One region of the Cedecea sp. genome, then DNA from elsewhere that is predicted to be linked to it. Evidence: predicted binding sites of a transcription regulator. Region 1 holds the regulator's gene; each other region holds the start of a gene.
What was found. Region 1 encodes CRP, which controls carbon source genes, mostly activating them, when cyclic AMP is high. Its sites were predicted from a motif close to ATGTGANNNNNNTCACAT; they were not measured.

Region 2: a site for CRP is predicted at 2,301-2,318, ahead of serA (phosphoglycerate dehydrogenase). Genes of this name have one in related genera too.
Region 3: a site for CRP is predicted at 1,696-1,713, ahead of serC (3-phosphoserine/phosphohydroxythreonine transaminase). Genes of this name have one in related genera too.
Region 4: a site for CRP is predicted at 3,061-3,078, ahead of VGM55_RS07765 (nucleoside-specific channel-forming protein Tsx). Genes of this name have one in related genera too.

Annotation. Positions count from the first base shown of each region.
Region 1 is NZ_DASYBS010000153.1:12,416-18,423, forward strand. Features, by position in the region: gene VGM55_RS24330 (ABC transporter ATP-binding protein) at 1-19, shown strand, start outside; gene VGM55_RS24335 (LysE family translocator) at 61-666, opposite strand; gene VGM55_RS24340 (hydrolase) at 727-1,743, shown strand; gene VGM55_RS24345 (YheU family protein) at 1,745-1,963, shown strand; gene VGM55_RS24350 (phosphoribulokinase) at 2,054-2,923, shown strand; gene VGM55_RS24355 (OsmC family protein) at 2,961-3,365, opposite strand; gene crp (cAMP-activated global transcriptional regulator CRP) at 3,679-4,311, shown strand; gene VGM55_RS24365 (YccS/YhfK family putative transporter) at 4,373-6,008, shown strand, end outside.
Region 2 is NZ_DASYBS010000029.1:47,848-53,855, forward strand. Features, by position in the region: gene VGM55_RS04775 (oxidative stress defense protein) at 1-424, shown strand, start outside; gene argP (DNA-binding transcriptional regulator ArgP) at 484-1,383, opposite strand; gene rpiA (ribose-5-phosphate isomerase RpiA) at 1,572-2,231, shown strand; gene serA (phosphoglycerate dehydrogenase) at 2,535-3,773, shown strand; gene VGM55_RS04795 (5-formyltetrahydrofolate cyclo-ligase) at 3,812-4,408, opposite strand; RNA gene ssrS (6S RNA) at 4,429-4,612, opposite strand; gene zapA (cell division protein ZapA) at 4,654-4,983, opposite strand; gene VGM55_RS04810 (YecA family protein) at 5,152-5,730, shown strand; gene pepP (Xaa-Pro aminopeptidase) at 5,754-6,008, shown strand, end outside.
Region 3 is NZ_DASYBS010000009.1:58,495-64,502, forward strand. Features, by position in the region: gene ycaO (30S ribosomal protein S12 methylthiotransferase accessory factor YcaO) at 1-821, opposite strand, end outside; gene VGM55_RS01155 (DUF421 domain-containing protein) at 958-1,650, shown strand; gene serC (3-phosphoserine/phosphohydroxythreonine transaminase) at 1,813-2,898, shown strand; gene aroA (3-phosphoshikimate 1-carboxyvinyltransferase) at 2,976-4,259, shown strand; gene cmk ((d)CMP kinase) at 4,453-5,136, shown strand; gene rpsA (30S ribosomal protein S1) at 5,255-6,008, shown strand, end outside.
Region 4 is NZ_DASYBS010000050.1:18,700-24,707, forward strand. Features, by position in the region: gene secF (protein translocase subunit SecF) at 1-659, shown strand, start outside; gene VGM55_RS07755 (VOC family protein) at 790-1,155, shown strand; gene VGM55_RS07760 (helix-turn-helix transcriptional regulator) at 1,215-1,916, shown strand; gene VGM55_RS07765 (nucleoside-specific channel-forming protein Tsx) at 1,958-2,812, opposite strand; gene VGM55_RS07770 (DUF3251 domain-containing protein) at 3,175-3,735, opposite strand; gene nrdR (transcriptional regulator NrdR) at 3,890-4,339, shown strand; gene ribD (bifunctional diaminohydroxyphosphoribosylaminopyrimidine deaminase/5-amino-6-(5-phosphoribosylamino)uracil reductase RibD) at 4,345-5,463, shown strand; gene ribE (6,7-dimethyl-8-ribityllumazine synthase) at 5,540-6,008, shown strand, end outside.

The sequences.
Region 1 (6,008 bases):
GATGCTGCAGAGCGACTAAACGCTAAGTTTTCCCTCTCCTCGCGAGGAGAGGGTTTGCCCTCAACGCCAGATAAGCAGCACGCAGGCCGCGGTTAACACGCCCATGCTAACGTTGAAAATGGCCCAGGAGCGGCGGCTGCGCAGGAACAGGCCAATCAGGCTGCCAAAGGCTATCCAGATTACGCCGGCCACGATGTTCACCAGCGCAATGCCTACGCTAATCATCGCCACGGAATTCAGATAATCCTTCTCTAAGCTAAAACTGGCAACGGCACCCAGCGCCATCAGCCAGGCTTTAGGGTTTATCACCTGCAGCAGGCCACCCTGCCAGAACGGCACCGGTGAAGGCGGGGCGGCATCCGTTTCCAGCCGCTCGTATTTCGCGGTACCAATTTTCCAGGCCAGCCACAAAAGATAAACGCTACCGGCAATCTTCAGGATAAGGTGCAGATCCGGGTAAAGCAGGATTAGGCTCCCGACGCCGAAGGCCACCAGCACCAGAATGCACTGCATCCCGAGCATGATGCCAATCATCAACGGCAGGCTGCGGAAGAAACCGTAATTCGCCCCGGACGCGGTAAGTAGCGTATTATTAGGGCCAGGTGTAATCGCGGCGACCCAGAGAAAGCCCAGCATCGACAGAAAAAGCGTTGAGTCTAAGTCCATGAATTGGGTGCTCCACACCCGAAGAATAATTAGCGAACTAAACGAAACTAACAGTGTGATATGGCCAGTACAAGTCCTTTAGAATTGAATATTCATCATGATGAAGGTGACGATTTCCGCCCGATGCGCGGACTCAGTAATCCGCATCTGCAAACCATGATCCCACGTTTGATTCGCCGCCGAATCAATTTCAAACCCCACTGGCAGCGCCTGGATATGCCGGACGGGGATTTTGTCGATCTTGCGTGGAGCGAAGATCCGCAAACCGCGATGCATAAACCGCGTCTGGTGGTGTTTCACGGCCTGGAAGGCAGCCTCCACAGCCCTTACGCCCACGGCATGATAGAAGCGGCCAAAAAACGCGGCTGGCTAGGCGTGGTAATGCATTTTCGCGGCTGTAGCGGTGTGCCAAACCGTAAAGAGCGCATTTACCACTCCGGCGAAACCGAAGACGGCACCTTCTTCCTCGAATGGTTGAATCAGCGCTACGGCGAGGTCCCAACCGCCGCGGTTGGTTTCTCGCTGGGCGGAAATATGCTCGCCTGCCTGATGGCAAAACAGGGCGCGGCCTGCACGCTGAAAGCGGGAGTTATCGTCTCCGCACCGTTGATGCTCGAGCAATGTTGCTATCACATGGAACAAGGCTTTTCGCGCGTTTATCAGCACTACCTGCTGAACCTGCTGAAAAAAAATGCCGCCCGCAAGCTGAAGAGCTACCCGGGTTCACTGCCTATCGACCTGCGTAAACTTAAAAGCCTGCGCCGTATTCGCGAGTTCGACGACCTGATCACCTCAAAAATTCACGGCTTTGCCGACGCACTGGACTACTATCGCCAGTGCAGCGCCATGCCGCTCTTGCCGGACATTGCCTCGCCAACGCTGATTATTCACGCCAAAGACGATCCGTTTATGGACCACCACGTGATCCCGGACCGCGAAACGCTGCCGCCGAATATCCACTATCAGCTCACCACCTATGGCGGTCACGTTGGCTTCGTTGGCGGCACGCCGCTGCGCCCACAGATGTGGCTTGAGCAGCGCATTCCTGACTGGCTAACCCGCTTCCTGGACCACTGAAATGATCATTCCCTGGCAAGATCTCGCCCCTGAAACCCTCGACAGTTTGATTGAATCTTTTGTATTACGCGAAGGCACCGATTATGGTGAGCAGGAGCGCTCGCTGACGCAAAAAGTCGCCGACGTGAAGCGCCAGTTGCAAAGCGGCGAAGCCGTGCTGGTTTGGTCTGAACTCCATGAAACGGTAAATATTATGCCGCGCGGGCAGTTTCGTGGCTGACCGCTAACCGGCGGGGTGATCTATACTGGCTGAAAAGTATAACAACCAGAAACCAGACCTTTTTCCGATCCCTCATGGAGTTGTCACCTTATGTCAGCCAAACACCCGGTTATTGCGGTAACAGGTTCCAGCGGCGCCGGAACCACCACCACCAGCCTTGCCTTCCGCAAGATTTTCCAGCAGCTCAATCTGCGTGCCGCCGAGGTTGAAGGCGACAGCTTCCACCGCTATACCCGCCCGGAAATGGATATGGCCATCCGCAAGGCGCGTGATGCGGGCCGCCACATCAGCTATTTTGGGCCAGAAGCCAACGACTTCGGTTTACTGGAACAAACCTTTATCGAATACGGCCAGAGCGGCAAAGGTCAATCACGTAAATATCTGCATACCTACGATGAAGCCGTGCCGTGGAACCAGGTGCCGGGTACCTTTACGCCGTGGCAGCCGCTGCCGGAACCAACCGACGTGCTGTTTTATGAAGGCCTGCACGGCGGCGTTGTCACCCCGCAACATAACGTAGCAGACTGCGTGGATTTGCTGGTTGGCGTGGTGCCTATTGTTAACCTGGAATGGATTCAGAAGCTGGTTCGCGACACCGGCGAGCGCGGCCATTCGCGGGAAGCGGTGATGGACTCCGTCGTGCGTTCGATGGACGATTACATCAACTTCATTACGCCGCAGTTCTCACGCACCCATATTAACTTCCAGCGCGTCCCGACGGTGGATACCTCTAACCCGTTTGCCGCACGTGCCATTCCGTCGCTGGACGAAAGCTTCGTGGTTATCCATTTCCGCGGGCTGGACGATATCGACTTCCCTTATCTGCTGGCGATGCTGCAAGGATCGTTTATCTCCCACATCAACACTCTGGTGGTGCCTGGCGGGAAAATGGGGCTGGCGATGGAGCTGATTATGGGGCCGCTGGTGCAGCGACTGGCGGAAGGCAGGAAGATTGCCTGATTCGGCAGAGGCGGCGTGAATGCCGCCTTTTTGATCTTTATGCTTCGATCACTTCATAGCTGTGGGTAATGTTTGCCGCTTTCCCAAGCATCAGCGCTACCGAACAATACTTTTCAGCAGAAAGATCGACCGCGCGCGATACGGCGCTATCCTTCAGCTCTTTTCCGGTAACCACAAAGTGCAGATTAATATGGGTGAACAGGCGCGGCGCTTCTTCACGGCGCTCAGAGGTCAGCTTGACTTCACAATCCATCACGTCGTGGCGACCTTTTTGCAAAATCGACACCACGTCAATGGCGCTACAGCCGCCCGCCGCCATCAGCAGCATTTCCATTGGGCTTGGCGCTTTATCACCAGAATTACCGTCCATCAAGATCTGGTGGCCAGAAGCGGACTCCCCGAGGAAGGTCATGCCTTCCACCCATTTAACACGTGCCTGCATTTTGCCTACTCCTGTTGAGAAAATATTCTTTCAGATTACGCGTCTACGTCAAAACTGGCAACGTAAGGCGATCCAAGTCATGCTGAAACGAGACAAGACAAGACACTTACCAAAAGCTATGCTAAAACAATTCGGATGCTGCTGCGATACAGAGACGTTTATGCCGCAAGCAGAGGAAACGACTAATTACAGGCCGCAGGATTGACCTGCCCGCCAGTTCCCAGGGTATGGGAAAATTTCACGATTGCAACGCCAGACAAGAGGTTCCGAGTCTTGTCTTTGGTAGCCAGTTTATAACAGAGGATAACCGCGCATGGTGCTTGGCAAACCGCAAACAGACCCGACTCTCGAATGGTTCTTGTCTCATTGCCACATTCATAAGTATCCGTCGAAGAGCACGCTGATTCACCAGGGTGAAAAGGCGGAGACGCTGTATTACATCGTCAAAGGCTCCGTAGCTGTTCTGATTAAAGATGAAGAAGGCAAGGAGATGATCCTTTCTTATCTGAATCAGGGTGATTTCATTGGTGAATTAGGCTTGTTCGAAGAAGGTCAGGAGCGTAGCGCCTGGGTTCGTGCCAAGACAGCCTGTGAAGTAGCTGAAATTTCCTATAAAAAATTCCGTCAGCTGATTCAGGTCAACCCGGACATCCTGATGCGTCTGTCTTCCCAGATGGCACGCCGCCTGCAGGTTACCTCCGAGAAAGTCGGCAACCTCGCCTTCCTGGACGTGACCGGCCGCATCGCACAGACGCTGCTGAACCTGGCTAAACAGCCGGACGCCATGACCCACCCGGACGGGATGCAGATTAAAATCACCCGCCAGGAAATCGGTCAGATCGTGGGCTGCTCCCGCGAAACCGTTGGCCGTATTCTGAAAATGCTGGAAGACCAGAATCTCATTTCCGCACACGGTAAAACGATTGTCGTTTACGGCACGCGTTAATTAGCCCCATAAAGGCGTGTCGCTTCGGTAACACGCCTTTTTTGTCTCTACAATTCAGGCTATGTGGAAGAGATTAATTTATCACCCGGAAGTTAACTACGCGCTGCGGCAAACGCTGGTGCTGTGTCTACCCGTGGCTATCGGCCTGGTCCTCGACAGCCTGCAAAATGGCCTGCTTTTCTCGTTAGTGCCTGCCTGCTGCAACATTGCCGGGCTGGACACGCCGCATAAACGCTTCTTCAAACGTTTGATCATTGGCGGCGGCCTGTTCGCCGTCAGCAGCCTAATCATGCAGCTTCTGCTGCTTTATACCCACGTCCCGCTGCCTGCGATATTAATCGTTATGGCCCTGCTGCTCGGCGTCACGGCGGAAATAAGCTCACTGCATGCTCGCCTGCTGCCCGCGTCGCTGATTGCCGCAATCTTCACGCTCAGCATGGCTGGTAACATGCCTATCTGGAAACCGATGGTGCTCTATATCTCCGGCACCATCTGGTACGGCGCGTTCAACTGGTTCTGGTTCAGACTATGGCGTGAACAGCCGCTCAGAGAGTCGCTAAGCCTGCTGTACCGTCAGCTTGCGGACTACTGTGAGGCAAAATACAGCCTGCTGACCCAGCACACCGATCCGGAAAAAGCGCTGCCTCCCTTACTTGCCCGCCAGCAAAAAGCCGTCGACCTGATAACCATCTGCTACCAGCAGCTGCATATGCTGTCGGCTAACCAGCAAAACGGCTACAAGCGCCTGCTGCGCGCTTTCCAGGTCGCACTGGATTTGCAGGAACACATTTCGGTGAGCCTGCATCAGCCAGAAGAGGTTCAGAAGCTGGTCGAGCAAAGTCATGCGGAAGCCGTGATCCGCTGGAATGCCCAAACCATCGCCGCGCGCCTGCGGGTGCTGGCAGACGATATTCTCTATCACCGCTACCCGACGCGCTTTACCATGGACAAACAGATCGACGCCCTGGAAAAGATCGCCCGTCAGAACCCGGATAATCCGGTTGGTCAATTTTGTCACTACCATTTCAGCCGCATAGCCCGGGTGCTGAAAACCCAGCGTCCGCTGTACGTGAGGGATTTAATGGAAGACAGGGAACGCCGACTGCCTTTCTTCCCGGCGCTGAAAAACTACCTTTCTTTCAAATCATCGGCGCTGCGCAGCTCCGCACGCCTGGGCGTAATGCTGACGATTGCCAGCCTGCTTGGGTCTTTCTTACATCTGCCTAAACCGTACTGGATCCTGATGACGGTGATGTTCGTGACTCAAAACGGCTATGGCGCAACGCGGGTACGTATTGTGCACAGGGCGGCAGGCACCATGGCTGGGCTGTGTATCGCCGGTATTACCCTGCACTTCCACGTTCCGGACAGCTACACCCTACTGGCGATGCTGATGATTACCCTGGTGAGCTATCTGTTCATTCGCAAAAGCTACGGCTGGGCCACCATCGGCTTTACCGTTACGGCGGTATATACCCTGCAGCTCATTACCCTAAGCGCCGAAAGCTACATCATTCCGCGGCTTATCGACACGCTGCTCGGCTGCCTGATAGCCTTTGGCGGCATGATCTGGCTTTGGCCACAGTGGCAAACTGGCCTACTGCGTCAGAACGCCCACGACGCGCTCGAGGCCGATCAGGACGCCATTCGCCTGATACTGAGCAACGATCCGGAACCCACGCCGCTGGCCTGGCAAC
Region 2 (6,008 bases), on a different contig from region 1:
CCAGCTGAAGGGTTACCGCGCGGTACGCCAGGTAGAAGTCACCCTGCGTCAGCTGGATAAAATGAATGAATTGCTGGATGGCGCGCTGAAATCCGGTCTGAACGAAATTCGCTCCGTGTCGTTGGGCGTTGCGCATCCTGAAGAGTACAAGGACAAAGCTCGTAAAGAGGCGATTAACGACGCCACTCGTCAGGCGAAGCTGCTGGCCGAAGGCTTTAACAGCAAGCTGGGGTCGGTATACAGCGTGCGTTACCACGTTTCTAACTACCAGCCAGCGCCAATGGTACGCATGATGAAAGCGGATGCGGCTGCACCGGTTTCCGCCCAGGATACCTACGATCAGCAAACTATCCAGTTTGACGATCAGGTTGATGTGGTGTTTGAGCTGCAGGGCGCACAGGCTCCGGCGGCTCCCGCTCAGTAAGATTTGACTTCACCTACCCCTACCCCTCGCAGCTCGTTGGCGAGGGGTAAGGAAAAGCGTTACTCCGTATCCTGCCTCAACACTTTGTGTCCATAATCCAGTAAGGCATCCGTCACGTTGCGCATCATGCGGCTTTCCGGCGCAAAGCGGTGCCAGTAAAGCATGCGGCGCTGCAGCAGGCCCGGCGTCAGGTCGATCAATTCCCCGCTCTTCAGTTCTCGCTCGATTTGCAGGTGAGGGATCATACAGCAGGTTGTGCCCTGGCGAGCCAGCTGCACGAAAGCTTCCGAAGAGTTAACGATATGGCACGGCACGCTACCCGGCGACAGGTCGAAGTTCTGCTGTAAAAACGCCTGATGCATGTCATCGAGATGGTCAAAGGCGACTGCCGGCGCTTTCAGCAGCGCCGAACGCGTGACGCCGTTCGGGAAATAGCGCTCGGCAAAATCTTTCGACCCAACGAACAGGTAGTCCAGCGCTCCCAGGCGATCAACCAGACAGCTCGGGAGCGGCTGAGGCTGAATGGAAACCGCGCCGACCACTTCGCCGCGACGGAGGCGTTCCTGGGTCCGGGTTTCATCTTCAACCTGAAGGTTCAGGCGAATAGGGGAGTCGGCTAACACCGGAGCCAGGGCAGGCAGCAGCCACGTTGCCAGGCTATCGGCGTTGACGGCCAGAGACAGCAGCAGCGGCGTGGAGCCGGTTTGCTCGTCGCCCAGCCACTCTTCTTCCAGCAGCTCGACCTGGCGTAAAAGCGCCAGCAGCTTTTGGCCCTGTTCGGTGGGACGAGGCGGGACGGTACGCACCAACAATGGCTGGCCGAACATCGTTTCCAGTTGCTTAATACGTTGTGATACCGCCGACTGAGTAATGCACAGCTTCTGCGCCGCGCGCTCAAATCCTCGTTCACGAATTACCGCATCAAGCGCCTGCAGCGTTCTGTAGTCCGGGCGTTTCATTGTTGTTCATTTGCTCCCTGTTTCGTCGTGCAGTCACTATGACATAAATTTGCCGTTGATTCAGACCAAATCGGCAAACATCCATTACGTTCGAACGTGATGACGTCGGCATTGCCGCAATCCCGGGGACATTTTTCCGACGCATGCTCTATAATGCGCGTCAGTTTCCACATCACAGGCATAAAATTATGACGCAGGATGAACTGAAAAAAGCAGTCGGATGGGCAGCACTCCAGTACGTGCAGCCGGGCACCATTGTGGGCGTAGGCACCGGCTCAACCGCCGCACACTTCATTGATGCTCTGGGGACGATTAAGCACCAGATTGAAGGCGCGGTGTCCAGCTCTGATGCCTCTACCGCGAAACTGAAAAGCCTTGGGATTACCGTTTTCGATCTCAACGAGGTGGACTCATTAGGCGTTTATGTTGACGGTGCCGATGAGATTAACAACCAGATGCAGATGATCAAAGGCGGTGGTGCCGCGCTGACCCGTGAGAAAATTATCGCCTCCGTTGCAGAGACGTTTGTTTGCATCGCGGACTCGTCCAAGCAGGTCGATATTCTTGGTAACTTCCCGCTGCCGGTTGAGGTTATCCCGATGGCGCGCAGCGCCGTAGCGCGTGAGCTGGTGAAGCTGGGCGGCCGCCCGGAATATCGCCAGGGCGTGGTAACGGATAACGGCAACATTATCCTTGATGTGCATGGCCTGAGCATCATGGAGCCGATTAAGCTGGAAAATACCATCAACGGTATTCCAGGCGTAGTGACCGTTGGTCTGTTTGCGAACCGCGGGGCTGACGTGGCGCTGATCGGTACTACAGATGGTGTGAAAACCATCGTGAAATGATCTGACCGGGGCGCATTCCGCGCCCCAAAAATCCGTATAAAAAATGACAAATTATTTTAACGGCATATTTGGTGACATATATCACATTTTTGTAACAGTCCTATGATTCATTCCTGGTTATTCCTCCCTCCCAGCATTTTATTCTGACACCTGCCGTCTTATTCCCTCCTGACGAGACGGCGACGCAATCGTTCATATTGCCCCAAACGTAGATTTTGATATTTTGACAGAAGGGTAACTTATAGGCGGTGGCGCATCACCGCCCAGAAACGCACACAACAGCACTGAAATAGGGTCGGGGAAATGGCAAAAGTATCACTGGATAAAGACAGAATTAAATTCCTGCTTGTCGAAGGCGTACACCAAAAAGCGGTGGATAATCTTCGCGCGGCGGGATACACCAACATTGAATTCCATAAAGGCGCGCTGGATTCCGAAGCGCTCAAAGAGTCGATCCGTGATGCTCACTTCATTGGCCTGCGTTCCCGCACCCATTTGACCGAAGAGATCTTTGCCGCAGCCGAGAAGCTGGTGGCGGTTGGCTGTTTCTGCATTGGCACAAACCAGGTTGACCTGGATGCCGCCGCGAAGCGTGGGATCCCGGTGTTCAACGCCCCGTTCTCTAACACCCGTTCCGTTGCTGAGCTGGTGATTGGTGAACTGCTGCTGCTGCTGCGGGGTATTCCGGAGGCTAACGCCAAAGCGCACCGCGGCGTGTGGAACAAGCTGGCCGTGGGTTCTTACGAGGCTCGTGGTAAAAAGCTGGGCATTATCGGTTACGGCCATATCGGCACGCAGCTGGGGATTCTGGCCGAATCACTGGGGATGCACGTCTTCTTCTACGACATCGAAAACAAGCTACCGCTCGGCAATGCAACCCAGGTTCAGCATCTCTCCGACCTGCTGAATATGAGCGATGTTGTTAGCCTGCACGTGCCGGAAAACGCCTCAACGAAGAACATGATTGGCGCTAACGAACTGGCCCTGATGAAGCCGGGTTCGCTGCTGATCAACGCCTCTCGCGGCACGGTGGTGGATATTCCTGCTCTGTGCGGCGCGCTTTCCAGCAAACATCTGTCCGGTGCAGCAATTGACGTATTCCCGACCGAACCGGCCACTAACAGCGATCCGTTTAACTCGCCGCTGTGTGAGTTTGACAACGTGATCCTGACGCCACACATCGGTGGTTCAACTCAGGAAGCACAGGAAAACATCGGTCTGGAAGTGGCGGGCAAGCTGGCGAAGTACTCTGACAACGGCTCTACGCTGTCCGCGGTTAACTTCCCTGAAGTTTCTCTACCGCTGCACGGTGGAACGACCAGCCGTCTGCTGCATATTCATGAGAACCGCCCGGGGATCCTAACCGCGCTTAACCAGATCTTTGCCGAACAGGGTATCAACATTGCCGCCCAGTTCCTGCAGACTACGCCGCACATGGGTTACGTGGTTATTGATATTGATGCGTCGGAAGACGTTGCGGAGAAAGCGCTGAAATCAATGAAAGCAATTCCGGGCACCATCCGCGCCCGCCTGCTGTACTGATAGACCCGGTTGCCTCTTCCTCTGAGGGGGAAGGGGCACTACCACTGCCAGAGGCGCGACGGCGTGACCACAGCAGGTAAGGGAATATCCCACTGTTCAACCGGCAATATATCTACCTGCTGGCAATCATGCGCCAGGCCAACGGGGTAAAGGCCGTGCTGCTGCCAGTGCTGTAGCGTTCTGTCGTAGAACCCGCCACCCATCCCCAAACGTTGCCCGTTTGCATCAAAGGCAACCAGCGGCGCGATCAGTACATCCAGCTTATTCAGCGGCAACACGTCGCGAACGTCCAGCTTAGGTTCAAGAATTTTCAGGCGATTCGTCACCAGGTTACTCTGCGGCGTATAGCGCAAAAACAGCAGGTTGCCGGTGCTAAAAGGGTGAAGAACCGGAAGATAAACCTCTTTTCCCGCCTGCCACAATGCCTTAATCAGCGGCGTGGTATTGAGCTCGCCGTCGAAGGAAAGAAAGAGTGCTACGGTTTGCGCGTGAATAACCGGCTCAAACGCCAGCATGCGTTCAGCTGCCTGTACGGCAAAGATTTCTTGTTCAGCGGGAGTGAGCGACCGGCGTCGTTGCCGGATGGTCTGGCGAATGTCCTGACGAAGCGTTGAAACTAACGGGGTATGCGTCATGATGGCCGGGTAGTAAAGAGGGAATCTCCGAGATGCCGCCGCAGGCTGTAACCCTTGAACCCTTGGTTCAAGGTGAGTGTGTCGTCATGGTCTTAAGGCTTCTCGGACGGACCGAGCATGCTCACCGACCGCGGAGCGCCACACTCTTGTGGTATGAAATATCGGCTCAGGGGACTGGCCCGCTTGCAAACATCTCAGAGAAATTTTGTCTTCGAAGTTACTCTACCATAGTCAACTGCGAAGTGTTATTCAAACTTTGTCCCCGGTCGGTCTGCAACGCGACCCTGTTCAAGCAAGGCTTGCTCAATGGTCTGCTGTAGCATCCGAATACGCTCTTCCATATTGGCGGCGTAGTCACGGGTTTTCGACTTTTCCTGAGCCAGTTCGTAGCAAATGTTCAGTGCTGCGATGAATACCAACTGCTCGGTATTTGTGACTCTAGTGCGAACTTTTAAATCTTGCAACCGCTGATTCAGCTCTTCCGCAGCCTGATTCAGCGCATCCTGTTGTTCAGGCGGACAATTCACGCGCAATGAACGACCGAAAATTTGAATATCGACTGGTTGTGCAGACATGCCACCTTCCTGCTGTTTACTCGCCTGCCTTAACGCTACCGGTCCAGGTAACGGAAGGGGCGCCACTATAGCCATCCCGATATCAAGATACAAGCCCTTTTCTGGTATCTGCGGGGGTCCTGGTGGTAGCATAACACACACTATTCCTGCCAACGATGACGAATGCGCATGTCTATACAGAACGCAATGCCTGGCTACGATGCAGTAGGCCAACTTTTGAACCAACAGGGTGTGGGTCTGACGCCTGCAGAAATGCACGGCTTAATCAGCGGCATGCTGTGCGGTGGTAACAAAGACAGCAGTTGGCAAACGCTGCTGCACGACCTGACCAACGAAGGCCTGGCTTTTAGCCAGAACCTTGCCGATACGCTGCGCCAGATGCACGGTGCGACGGGGGATGCGCTGGAAGACGAAGGCTTTTTATTCCAGCTCTATTTACCGGAAGGTGACGATGTTTCGGTCTTTGATCGCGCCGACGCGCTCTCTGGTTGGGTAAACCATTTCCTGCTGGGGCTGGGTGTCACGCAGAGTAAACTGGATAAAGTCACCGGTGAAACCGGTGAAGCGATTGACGATCTGCGTAACATCGCCCAACTGGGTTATGACGAAGATGAAGACCAGGAAGAGCTGGAGATGTCGCTGGAAGAAATTATCGAGTATGTGCGCGTTGCCGCTTTGCTGTGCCACGACACCTTTACTCGCGCGGTGCCGACGGCTCCCGAGGTACGCAAGCCAACGCTCCACTAACGATAAAAATGTCAGGAGGTGTGATGAATCAGCAGGCATTTCTCCGTCGCCGTCAGGCGCTACTGGCTAAGATGGTGCCGGGCAGCGCTGCGCTTATTTTTGCGGCCCCCGAAGTTATCCGCAATGCGGACAGCGAATACGCTTATCGACAGAGTAGCGATTTTTGGTACTTTACCGGCTTCAATGAGTCGGAAGCGGTGCTGGTGCTCATTAAAAGCGATACCTCGCATAATCACAGTGTGCTGTTTAACCGCGTGCGGGATAAGAGCGCTGAGATC
Region 3 (6,008 bases), on a different contig from region 1:
AACGACGCAAAACAGGTCCCGTTTGCCGGGTTAAACAGCACCACGCAGATAACCGGATATTTGCCGCCCAGGGAGCCGTCATAAGCGAAAATTGGGAAACCTTCTGCTTCAAGCGTTTTAATGGACTCCACCACGCCAGGATAACGTGCCAGCACCTCTTGCGGGATCTCAGGCAGGCTAATGCTTTCGGCGATAATGCGGTTTTTGATGTGACGCTCAAAGACTTCTGAAAGCCCCTGAACGCGGGCTTCGTTAGCGGTATTACCTGCAGACATGCCGTTGGAAACATACAGGTTACCGACGATGTTCATTGGAATATAAACGGTCTGCAGATCTGACTGGCGGGTAAACGGCAGGGCGCAAATACCACGCTCTTCGTTTCCGGACTGGAGGTCGATCAGCATGCCTGCGCTTAATTCATTTTCTGGATCGTAGAACGCGCGCAGACGGTCGTCGAGGATACCTTCTGGCAGTTGTTCATCTTCCGGCAGAGAGAACCACTTCTCATTTGGGTAATGAACAAACGGGCCATTAGCGATGGTATCACCCAGCCAAAAGTCAGCGAAGAAATAGTTAGTCGACAGACGTTCAAAATATTCACCCAGCGCGGATGCCAGCGCGGCTTTTTTGGTTGCGCCTTTGCCGTTGGTGAAGCACAGAGCGCTGTCTTTGTCGCGAATATGCACTGACCAAACGTTCGGTACCGGGTTAAGCCAGGAGGCTTCTTCGATATTGAAACCGAGGTCGGTCAGCTTTTTCTGGAAGCGAGCGATGGAGTCTTCCAGGGCGGCATCTTTGCCAGGGATAAATGTCTGAGTCATGGGGTTCACTTTAGTGGTACGCAAAACGCGCAATGATACGGGTTTTACCGGGAGGACGCCATTATCCACCCGGCGCAGGCGACGCTAGCATAACAGGCTATGCTTAATTACAGTAACTCCCTGTTATGGTGGAAAAATGAAGGCTTTTGACCTGCAGCGTATGGCGTTTGATGAAGTCCCCCCCGATTTTTTGTGGGAGGTTGTCCTCCGTAGCCTTTTTACCTTTGTGCTTGTCTTTCTGTTTCTGAAGGTGACCGGCCGGCGGGGTGTGCGACAAATGTCGCTCTTTGAAGTGCTGATTATTCTGACGTTGGGCTCTGCCGCGGGGGACGTTGCTTTCTATCACAATGTGCCGATGTTGCCCGTGTTGGTGGTCTTTCTGACCTTGGCTGGCCTGTATCGTCTGGTGATGTGGCTGATGGCACATAGCGAAAGGCTGGAAAACCTGCTTGAGGGTAAGCCCACGATCATTATTGAGGGCGGGGAGTTCGCGTGGGAGAAGATGCGGGCGCAAAACATCACCGAGTTTGAATTCTTTATGGAGCTCAGAGTGCACGGCGTCGAGCACCTTGGGCAGGTCAGGCTAGCGATACTTGAAACCAACGGTGAGATTAGTCTTTATTATTACCCCGACGAAGAGGTAAGACCCGGGCTGCCTATTTTACCGGGCGGCTGCGTTGAGCATTTCACCACCGCGCCGCGAAAGGGGGAGTATGCTTGCATACGCTGCAGCGAAGTGGTGACACTGAACGCCGGCGACCGACATCGATGCCCTCGCTGTCATCACGCAGGATGGGCCAAAGCCAGTACTGCCTGCCGCATCACCTGACCGCCAGATATCGGGCAGTTTTTTCCACCGTCGGTAGATTGTGTTGTGTGATTTTGCGCACATTACCCCCCTGCACGGGATTAACCGTTGCAACACTGCGCCGCTGAATGATAAAACCGATGATGTAATAAAAACTTATTGCTCGAGGCGTGGTGAGGGGAAATGACACAGGTATACAATTTTAGTTCTGGTCCGGCAATGTTACCGGCTGAGGTACTTCGTCGTGCACAACAGGAGTTGTGCGACTGGCACGGTTTGGGCACTTCCGTAATGGAAATTAGCCACCGTGGTAAAGAGTTTATTCAGGTCGCAGAAGAGGCGGAAAAAGATTTTCGCGATCTGCTGCAAATCCCCTCCAACTATAAAGTTTTATTCTGCCATGGCGGTGGTCGCGGCCAGTTTGCCGGCGTGCCGCTGAATATCCTCGGGGACAAAACCAGCGCTGACTATATCGACGGTGGCTACTGGGCAAACAGTGCAATAAAAGAAGCGAAAAAATACTGTCAGCCAATCGCCCACGATGTGAAAATTACCGTTGACGGCAAACGCGCCATTAAACCAATGAGCGAGTGGCAAGTGTCTGACAACAGTGCTTTCTTGCACTACTGCCCGAATGAGACCATCGACGGCATCTCCATCGACGAAACCCCTGATTTTGGCGATATCGTTGTTGCCGCGGACTTCTCTTCCACTATTCTGTCACGCCCTATCGACGTTAGCCGTTTTGGTGTGATCTATGCAGGTGCGCAGAAAAACATTGGCCCTGCTGGCCTGACGCTGGTTGTGGTACGTGAAGATCTGCTGGGCAAAGCCCATAAAGCGTGCCCGTCAATCATCGATTACACCGTTTTGAACGACAATGATTCGATGTTTAATACGCCGCCAACGTTTGCATGGTATCTGTCGGGGCTGGTGTTTAAATGGCTGAAAGAGCAGGGTGGCGTAGCCGCTATGGATCGTATCAACCAGGCCAAAGCTGAGTTGCTGTACGGCGTGATTGATAACAGTGATTTTTATCGTAACGACGTAGCTGCGTCGAACCGCTCTCGTATGAATGTGCCGTTCCAGCTGGCAGATAGCGCGCTGGATAAAGTATTCCTTGAAGAGTCCTTCGCTGCAGGCCTGCACTCGTTGAAAGGTCACCGCGTTGTTGGCGGTATGCGTGCATCAATTTATAACGCTATGCCGCTTGATGGCGTGAAAGCGCTGACCGACTTTATGGTGGACTTCGAGCGTCGTCACGGTTAACAACTACACCTGTACTTCGCCCCGCGGCCCGTCTGCGGGGTTTTTATTCTGTTTGAGTTGAGAGTATTTTTCCCATGCTGGAATCCCTGACGTTACAACCCATCGCGCTGGTCAACGGCACCATCAATCTGCCAGGTTCAAAAAGCGTGTCCAACCGTGCTTTGCTGTTGGCGGCGCTTGCCAAAGGTACGACTGTGCTGACCAATCTGTTGGATAGCGATGATGTCCGCCATATGCTTAATGCCCTGAAGGCGCTGGGCGTTAGCTATACGCTTTCGGCGGATCGTACCCGTTGTGAGGTCACCGGCGTGGCCGGGCCGCTGCAGGCAAAAGGCGACCTTGAGCTGTTTTTAGGCAATGCAGGTACCGCTATGCGTCCGTTGGCTGCCGCATTGTGCCTTGGCAGTAATAACATTGTCCTGACCGGTGAGCCGCGCATGAAAGAGCGTCCTATCGGCCACCTGGTGGATGCGCTGCGTCAGGGCGGGGCGCAGATCGAATATCTGGAACAGGAAAACTATCCGCCGTTGCGTCTGCGCGGTGGTTTCAGCGGTGGCAAGGTTGAAGTGGACGGCAGCGTTTCCAGCCAGTTCCTTACTGCGCTATTAATGACCGCGCCGCTGGCAGGGAGCGATACCGAAATCACCATTAAAGGTGAGCTGGTCTCCAAACCTTATATCGACATCACGCTGCACCTGATGAAAACCTTCGGCGTTGAGGTGGAAAACCGCGACTACCGCAGTTTTGTCATTCGCGGCGCACAGCAGTACCAGTCCCCGGGCGCTTACCTGGTAGAAGGTGATGCCTCTTCTGCTTCCTACTTCCTGGCTGCCGGGGCGATTAAAGGCGGCGTTGTGAAAGTGACCGGCATTGGCCGTAACAGCGTTCAGGGCGATATCCGTTTTGCGGACGTACTGGAAAAGATGGGGGCGAAAGTGACCTGGGGCGATGACTTCATTAGCTGCGAGCGCGGCGAGCTGAACGCCATCGATATGGACATGAACCATATCCCGGATGCGGCGATGACCATTGCTACCGCGGCACTGTTCGCCAAAGGCACGACCACTTTGCGCAATATCTATAACTGGCGCGTAAAAGAGACCGACCGTCTGAGCGCGATGGCCACTGAACTGCGCAAAGTGGGGGCCGAAGTGGAAGAGGGTGAAGACTACATCACCGTTACGCCACCGGCTAAACTGACGTTTGCCGAAATCGGTACCTACAACGATCACCGCATGGCGATGTGCTTCTCGCTGGTGGCGCTGTCCGATACGCCGGTCACCATTCTCGACCCAGGCTGTACCGCGAAAACCTTCCCGGACTACTTCGAGCAACTGGCGCGCATTAGCACTCAGGCATAACGCATGATGAAACCGCATCGCCCGATGCGGTTTTTCTTTTTCCCTACGATTCCTTACAACGCACGTTGCGCAATTCTTCTACACTCAGCCTGATTCCCGAGGATATTTGCCCGGAAAGATAACAGTCCTGGCGGTTGCGGCGTATAATGCGCGGCGTTTACCACCCGCGAATCCAGCGATAGAGGAGAAAACGATGACGGCATCCGCCCCGGTAATAACGATTGATGGCCCAAGTGGCGCCGGTAAAGGCACACTCTGCAAGGCCATGGCCGAAGCGCTGCAGTGGCATCTGCTGGACTCTGGTGCAATTTATCGCGTCCTGGCGCTTGCTGCGCTGCATCATCACGTAGACGTCGCTTCGGAAGACGCGCTGGTTCCTCTTGCTGCACATCTGGACGTCCGTTTTGTTTCCACCAACGGGAATCTGGAAGTGATCCTGGAAGGGGAAGATGTGAGCGGTGAAATCCGCACTCAGGACGTGGCAAATGCCGCCTCTCAGGTCGCAGCGTTCCCACGTGTCCGCGAAGCTCTGCTGCGTCGCCAGCGTGCTTTCCGCGAAGCGCCGGGCCTGATTGCCGATGGCCGTGATATGGGGACCGTTGTGTTCCCGGACGCGCCGGTGAAAATTTTCCTTGATGCCTCCTCTGAAGAGCGTGCGCACAGGCGTATGCTACAGTTGCAGGAGAAGGGCTTTAGTGTTAACTTTGAACGCCTTTTGGCCGAGATAAAGGAACGCGACGATCGCGACCGCAATCGGTCCGTAGCGCCGCTGGTACCCGCTGCCGATGCTTTAGTGCTGGATTCCACCAGTATGAGTATTGAGCAAGTGATTGAAAAAGCGCTACAATACGCCCGCGAAAAGCTGGTGCTCGCTTGAGATAGCGACCAAATTTCGAAGTACCTGCTGCAATGGAATGTGAGCAGGCATGTGAAACAACCCCATCCGACATGAAGTCAGATGGACGTTAAATTGAAGAATCCTGAAGATTATCAATATGACAGAATCTTTTGCTCAACTATTTGAAGAATCCCTCAAAACAATCGAAACCCGTCCGGGTTCCATCGTTCGCGGTGTTGTTGTTGCTATCGACAAAGACGTAGTACTGGTTGACGCCGGTCTGAAATCTGAGTCCGCCATTCCGGCAGAGCAGTTCAAAAACGCCCAGGGCGAGCTGGAAATTCAGGTTGGTGACGAAGTTGACGTTGCGCTGGACGCAGTAGAAGACGGCTTCGGTGAAACCCTGCTGTCCCGTGAAAAAGCTAAACGTCACGAAGCTTGGATCACGCTGGAAAAAGCTTACGAAGAAGCTGAAACTGTGGTCGGTGTTATCAACGGCAAAGTTAAAGGTGGCTTCACTGTTGAGCTGAACGGTATTCGTGCGTTCCTGCCAGGTTCCCTGGTTGACGTTCGTCCAGTTCGCGACACCCTGCACCTGGAAGGCAAAGAGCTTGAGTTCAAAGTTATCAAGCTTGACCAGAAGCGCAACAACGTTGTTGTTTCCCGTCGTGCGGTAATCGAGTCTGAGAACAGCGCAGAGCGCGATCAGCTGCTTGAAAACCTGCAAGAAGGCATGGAAGTTAAAGGTATCGTTAAGAACCTCACTGACTACGGCGCATTCGTTGACCTGGGTGGCGTTGATGGCCTGCTGCACATCACCGATATGGCATGGAAACGCGTTAAGCATCCAAGCGAAATCGTGAATGTTGGCGACGAAATCACTGTTAAAGTGCTGAAGTTCGACCGCGAAC
Region 4 (6,008 bases), on a different contig from region 1:
CTGGCGGCCAGATTCTGGGCAGCAAGGTTGTTAGCGTGATTAACGAAGCAACCAACCAAAATGCAGCCGTAAAACGTATTGAGTTTGTTGGCCCGAGCGTCGGTGCCGATCTGGCTCAAAACGGCGCTATGGCGCTGCTGGTTGCGCTGATTTCCATCCTGGTGTACGTCGGTTTCCGCTTTGAGTGGCGTCTGGCTGCCGGGGTCGTTATCTCTCTTGCTCACGATGTGATTATCACCCTGGGCGTGCTGTCGCTATTCCACATCGAAATTGACCTGACTATCGTTGCGTCATTGATGTCGGTTATCGGCTACTCGCTGAACGACAGCATCGTGGTTTCGGACCGTATTCGTGAAAACTTCCGCAAGATCCGCCGCGGAACGCCTTACGAAATCTTTAACGTCTCCTTGACTCAGACCCTGCACCGTACGTTGATCACTTCTGGCACCACGTTAGTGGTTATTCTGATGCTGTATCTTTTCGGTGGCGCGTTGCTGAAAGGCTTCTCCCTGACGATGCTTATCGGTGTGTCCATCGGTACCGCGTCCTCTATCTACGTCGCCTCTGCGCTGGCGTTGAAGCTGGGTATGAAGCGTGAGCATATGCTGCAGCAGAAGGTGGAGAAAGAAGGGGCGGATCAGCCGTCTATTCTTCCTTAATCCTGCTTTAGCCTGATAAACCGCAGCCACCGTGCTGCGGTTTTTTTTCGCCAGGCGTTTCTCTCCTGACAGGATGCTGTCAGGAGGGGGGCAGTAGACTCGTGGTTACTGACAGCACAGGAGAAAAACAATGAGCACAATCATCAACTGGTTTGAGATCCCCGTTTCCGATATGGAACGCGCGATGACCTTTTACCAACGAGTACTGAACGCTGAATTTCGCCGCGAGACGATGGCCGGCGTGGACAATGCTGTATTTTCGTATGACCAACCTGCCACCGGCGGCGCTTTGGTCAAGGGAGATCGGTTTATCCCTTCAGATAAAGGCGCGGTGATTTATCTGTATACGCCCGATATCGCCCAGGCGCTGCAGCAGGTAGAAGCGGCGGGAGGTAGTCTGGACTTTGGTCCTCAGGTGCTGCCCCATGATATCGGCACGATAGCGTTAATGATTGATAGTGAGGGCAATCGGGTGGGGTTGCACCAGCCGGTTTAAGCCGCAATACTTAATTAATGCCTGCCATTTTGGCAGGCTTAATTTTGCCCGGAACCCTCATGAGCCGAAGAGCCGATCGATTATTTCAGATAGTGCAGATCCTGCGCGGCAGGCGATTGACCACGGCTGCGCAGCTTGCCGAGCGGCTGGAAGTCTCTGAGCGCACTGTCTACCGCGATATTCGGGATCTTTCTTTATCCGGCGTGCCGATAGAGGGGGAGGCGGGCTGCGGCTATCGCCTGCTGGCCGGCTACGATCTTCCGCCTCTGATGCTGACTTCCTCAGAAGTGGAGGCGGTGATTGCCGCGTTAAGAATGGTGCAGACCTGGAGCGGAGAAGCGCTGGCGAAATCTGCAGAATCCGTGCATGAAAAACTCCTCGCCGTGCTTACGCCAGAAAAGCGTCGTGTTGCCGAGCGCAGTCGTATCATCTCGCCGGATTTTAATAAATTCCCACGGGTGAAAGCCCGATTCGATCTGTTTCATTCCGCCATCGACAAATGCCAGGTGGTCCATCTGTTGTACGAGGATGAGAAAGGTGAGCCGACGGAGAGAGATATTCACCCGCTGGGGCTGTCATTCTGGGGTGAGGTCTGGCTGCTGGTCGCCTGGTGTGAGGCGCGGGATGATTACCGCAGCTTCAGGCTGGATCGCTGTCGGGATATTCGTTTAACCGGGCGTGTGTATCAGGAGCGCCACGATCGTTCTCTCCAGGCCTTTATTGCTCTTCAGAAGGCCAAAGGTTACCTGCCTGGAAAATAAAAAACCGGCCAGAAGGCCGGTTTTTTTGTCTGCTGTGACGGTTAGAAGTTGTAACCGACAACCACGTAGTAGCCGAAGCCGGTAGACTTCACGCGCTCGTTCATGAAGAACGGCTGATCGCCATCTTTCCACTGGCCGCCGTTATGGAAGTAACGGGCCACGAAGGAATAGTGCAGGTGATCGTAGTTCAGCGACAGGATGTGGCTGGATGCAACGGAGTTGTTGGTGCGGTACTGGTCGTTGCCCAGGTCAGAGTCCCAGTCAACGTTGGTGAAACCGATGTAACTCAGTTTACCGCCCCACAGGGAGGTAATCGGTACGAAGTATTTCACCTTGAAGCGGTAACCATCCCACTCGTTTTCGTTAGAGGCACCGTAGTTCTGCCACTGGTATTTGGCGTACACGTTCATCGACAGGCTCATCGGCAGGCCGGTATCGATGTCGGTACCCAGACCCATATACCAGGTGCTCTGGCGGTTGGCCTGGTTACGACCCATGTCGTAAATATAGTTGTTCGCGAAGTACCACTCTTTGAACGGACCAAAGCTCAGATCGGTGCCGGTCAGCTTATCGATGGAGAAGCGAGGTTCGATTTCCATAAACAGTGGGGAACCGTGGTTCCAGATCCCTTTCGCCTGGGTGTTACCGCCGAAGAAGACTGGCGCATCCACGTAGCCGTAGAAATCGAACCAATCTTTTTTGGCGAACGCTTCGTATTCCAGGTAGGTATCGTTACGCAGCTGCGGCCCGAAACGGGTGTGGTAGCTGCCGACAACGTTAACGCTCTGGTGCCACCAGTCGGAGAGGTATTCGCTGTTTTTTGCTTCTTCTGCGCTGGCAGAGAAAGAGCTGGAAAGCGCCAGAACGGTGCCGGCTGCCAGAATAATTTTTTTCATATTTTTAGCCACTGTTTACGTAATTTTGGTGCGATGCGGATGTGAGATGTCATCCATGGCCGCCGGTCTCAGGGGAAGGACCTTTGCAGCGCGACTATTATAGAAATCCCTGCTCACAAAAATATGTTCTATTTCACATTCTTCTCATATGCGTAATCGATTGCGTTCACGTTTGCGCATAATAAAAACGGCGTGATTGTACCTGCTTCGTCAAATTACGCAAACAAGCGTCAGGCTGTTACAAATAACTGTGATGCATATCACGTTATGGGGCGGGAGGAAAGAAGAGCTTTGCTTCACATATTGTGCGGGCAGTGTGAAAGAGTGTGACGAACTCCCCTGCCTGGCAAGGGAGTGGAGAGCTACTGTGCAGGCGCTGGCTGTGCGGCAGAAACCGGCTGAATATCGTGAACGCGCACAAAGCCAAGTTGCTCAGGCGTAATGCCGGACAGGCGCAGAGGAATGGACACATCGCTTGGCGCCAGAATACTGGCTGGAGCGTCGATTTGCTGCGTCTGGACGTTAACTTCCTGGAAGCTGTCCGTTGTGCCCTGGATCTGGCCCCATTCAACCTTGCCGCTAAATGCCGGCAGCGGATCGTTAGACTCGCTTTGAATCAGCAGCGTGGCGCGAGTGCCGTTGGCTTCCGCCGCAACATGCGTCAGCGACATTTTAAGGCTACCGAGCTGGCTATTCAGGCGCGCTGGGGTGTTCGAACCCGGGAGCAGGTAGACACCGGTGGTTGATTTGGCGTTGAGGGCATTTTGCTGAGTCAGTTTTACCGTCTGCTGGCTGAGCTTCGTCATCTCCTGATTTAACGAGCCAATCTGGCTGCGCATCTGACGCACTTCGGTTTGCTGGGCGCAGGCGGACAGACTCATCAGGCTGGATACCAGGATAATTCTTAGGTAAGTCTTTGTCATGGTTGTTTTTTCCTTGTTGCCGTTTGCTGATTTAAGCGTAGTTCCTGTTGCTTGAAAAGGCCTTATTTCACTGCACCTGGGCGGCGGTGTCTTTGTACTCCCGCGACTTCGCGGTAAACTGTTGTTCATCTTTATAATCCCAGCAGGAAACGCTATGCATTGCCCATTCTGTTTCGCCGTGGACACCAAAGTTATTGACTCTCGCCTGGTGGGTGAAGGTTCCTCGGTACGCCGCCGGCGCCAGTGCCTGGTTTGTCACGAACGCTTCACGACTTTTGAGGTTGCTGAGCTGGTGATGCCCAGAGTCGTGAAGAGCAATGAGGTGCGCGAGCCGTTTAACGAAGACAAGCTGCGCAGCGGCATCCTGAAAGCGCTGGAAAAGCGCCCGGTTAACTCAGACGACGTGGAAATGGCCATCAGCCATATTAAGTCGCACCTTCGAGCAACCGGCGAACGTGAAGTCCCGAGTAAACTCATCGGCAACCTGGTGATGGAGCAGCTTAAGAAACTGGATAAAGTCGCCTATATTCGCTTCGCTTCAGTCTACCGTAGCTTTGAAGATATCAAAGAGTTTGGTGAAGAAATCGCCCGTTTACAGGATTAATGCCGATGTCCCTTGATGAACAGTTTATGGCTCGTGCGCTTGAGCTGGCGAAGCGCGGACGTTTTACCACAGCACCGAATCCGAATGTCGGCTGCGTGATCGTCAAAGACGGCGAAATTGTCGGGGAAGGTTTCCATTTCCGCGCCGGTGAACCTCACGCGGAAGTGCATGCCCTGCGTATGGCGGGCGAGCAGGCGCGAGGCGCAACGGCCTATGTCACGCTCGAACCTTGTAGCCACCATGGCCGCACGCCACCATGCTGTGATGCCTTAATTGCTGCAGGCGTCTCCCGCGTTGTTGCCGCCATGCAGGACCCCAACCCGCAGGTCGCCGGGCGTGGTCTCTACCGCCTGCAGCAGGCGGGCATCGAAGTCAGTCACGGCTTAATGATGAGTGAGGCGGAAGCCCTGAACCGTGGCTTCCTGAAACGTATGCGCACCGGCTTCCCGTTTATCCAGCTTAAACTCGGTGCTTCGCTAGACGGACGTACCGCGATGGCAAGCGGGGAGAGTCAGTGGATTACTTCTCCTCAGGCGCGTCGCGATGTGCAGCGTCAGCGCGCACAAAGTGCCGCTATCCTCTCAAGCAGCGCCACCGTGCTGGCGGACAACCCGTCATTAACGGTACGCTGGGATGAGCTGGATAGCGCCAGCCAGGCGATTTATGCTCAACAGGATTTGCGCCAGCCGATTCGTATCGTGGTTGACCGCCAAAACCGCGTGACGCCGCAGCATCAACTTATTGTTAATCCGGGCCAAACCTGGCTTGCACGCAGCCACGCAGAGGAGCAAAGCTGGCCGGAAAACGTCGAACAGCTGTTGGTTCCGGAACATAACGGCCATCTTGATTTGGTGGTGCTAATGATGCAGCTTGGCAAACGCCAGGTGAACTCTGTCTGGGTTGAGGCGGGGGCAACGCTTGCCGGTGCGCTGCTGCAGGCAGGCCTGGTGGATGAGCTTATTGTCTACGTCGCGCCAAAATTATTAGGTAATGATGCACGTGGTTTATGTGCGCTTCCTGGCCTTGAAAAACTTGCTGATGTGCCGGAGTTTAGCTTTAGCGAAGTCCGGCAGGTTGGCCCAGATTTGTGCCTGCACCTGACGCCCGTTTACGGTCGCCAGTAAAACGTAAGCAGTCACGAAAAGATTATGATAAAATCCGCCCCCCTGCGGGGCTAAACAGAACCCGTAAAGGAAGATTATGAACATTATTGAAGCTGCCGTTGCTACTCCTGACGCTCGCGTCGCCATCACCATCGCGCGTTTTAACAACTTCATCAATGACAGCCTGCTGGAAGGTGCTATCGACGCCCTGAAACGTATTGGTCAGGTGAAAGACGAAAACATCACCGTGGTTTGGGTGCCTGGTGCTTACGAGCTGCCGCTGGCCGCCGATGCGTTGGCGAAAACCGGCAAATACGATGCGGTTATCGCGCTCGGCACCGTGATTCGTGGCGGTACTGCGCACTTCGAATACGTTGCCGGCGGTGCCAGCAACGGTCTGTTAAGCGTTGCCCATGACAGCGGTATTCCCGTTGCCTTCGGCGTGCTGACCACTGAAAGCATTGAACAAGCCATCGAACGCGCTGGCACCAAAGCCGGTAACAAAGGTGCAGAAGCTGCACTGACCGCGCTTGAAATGATTAATGTATTGAAAGCCATTAAGGCCT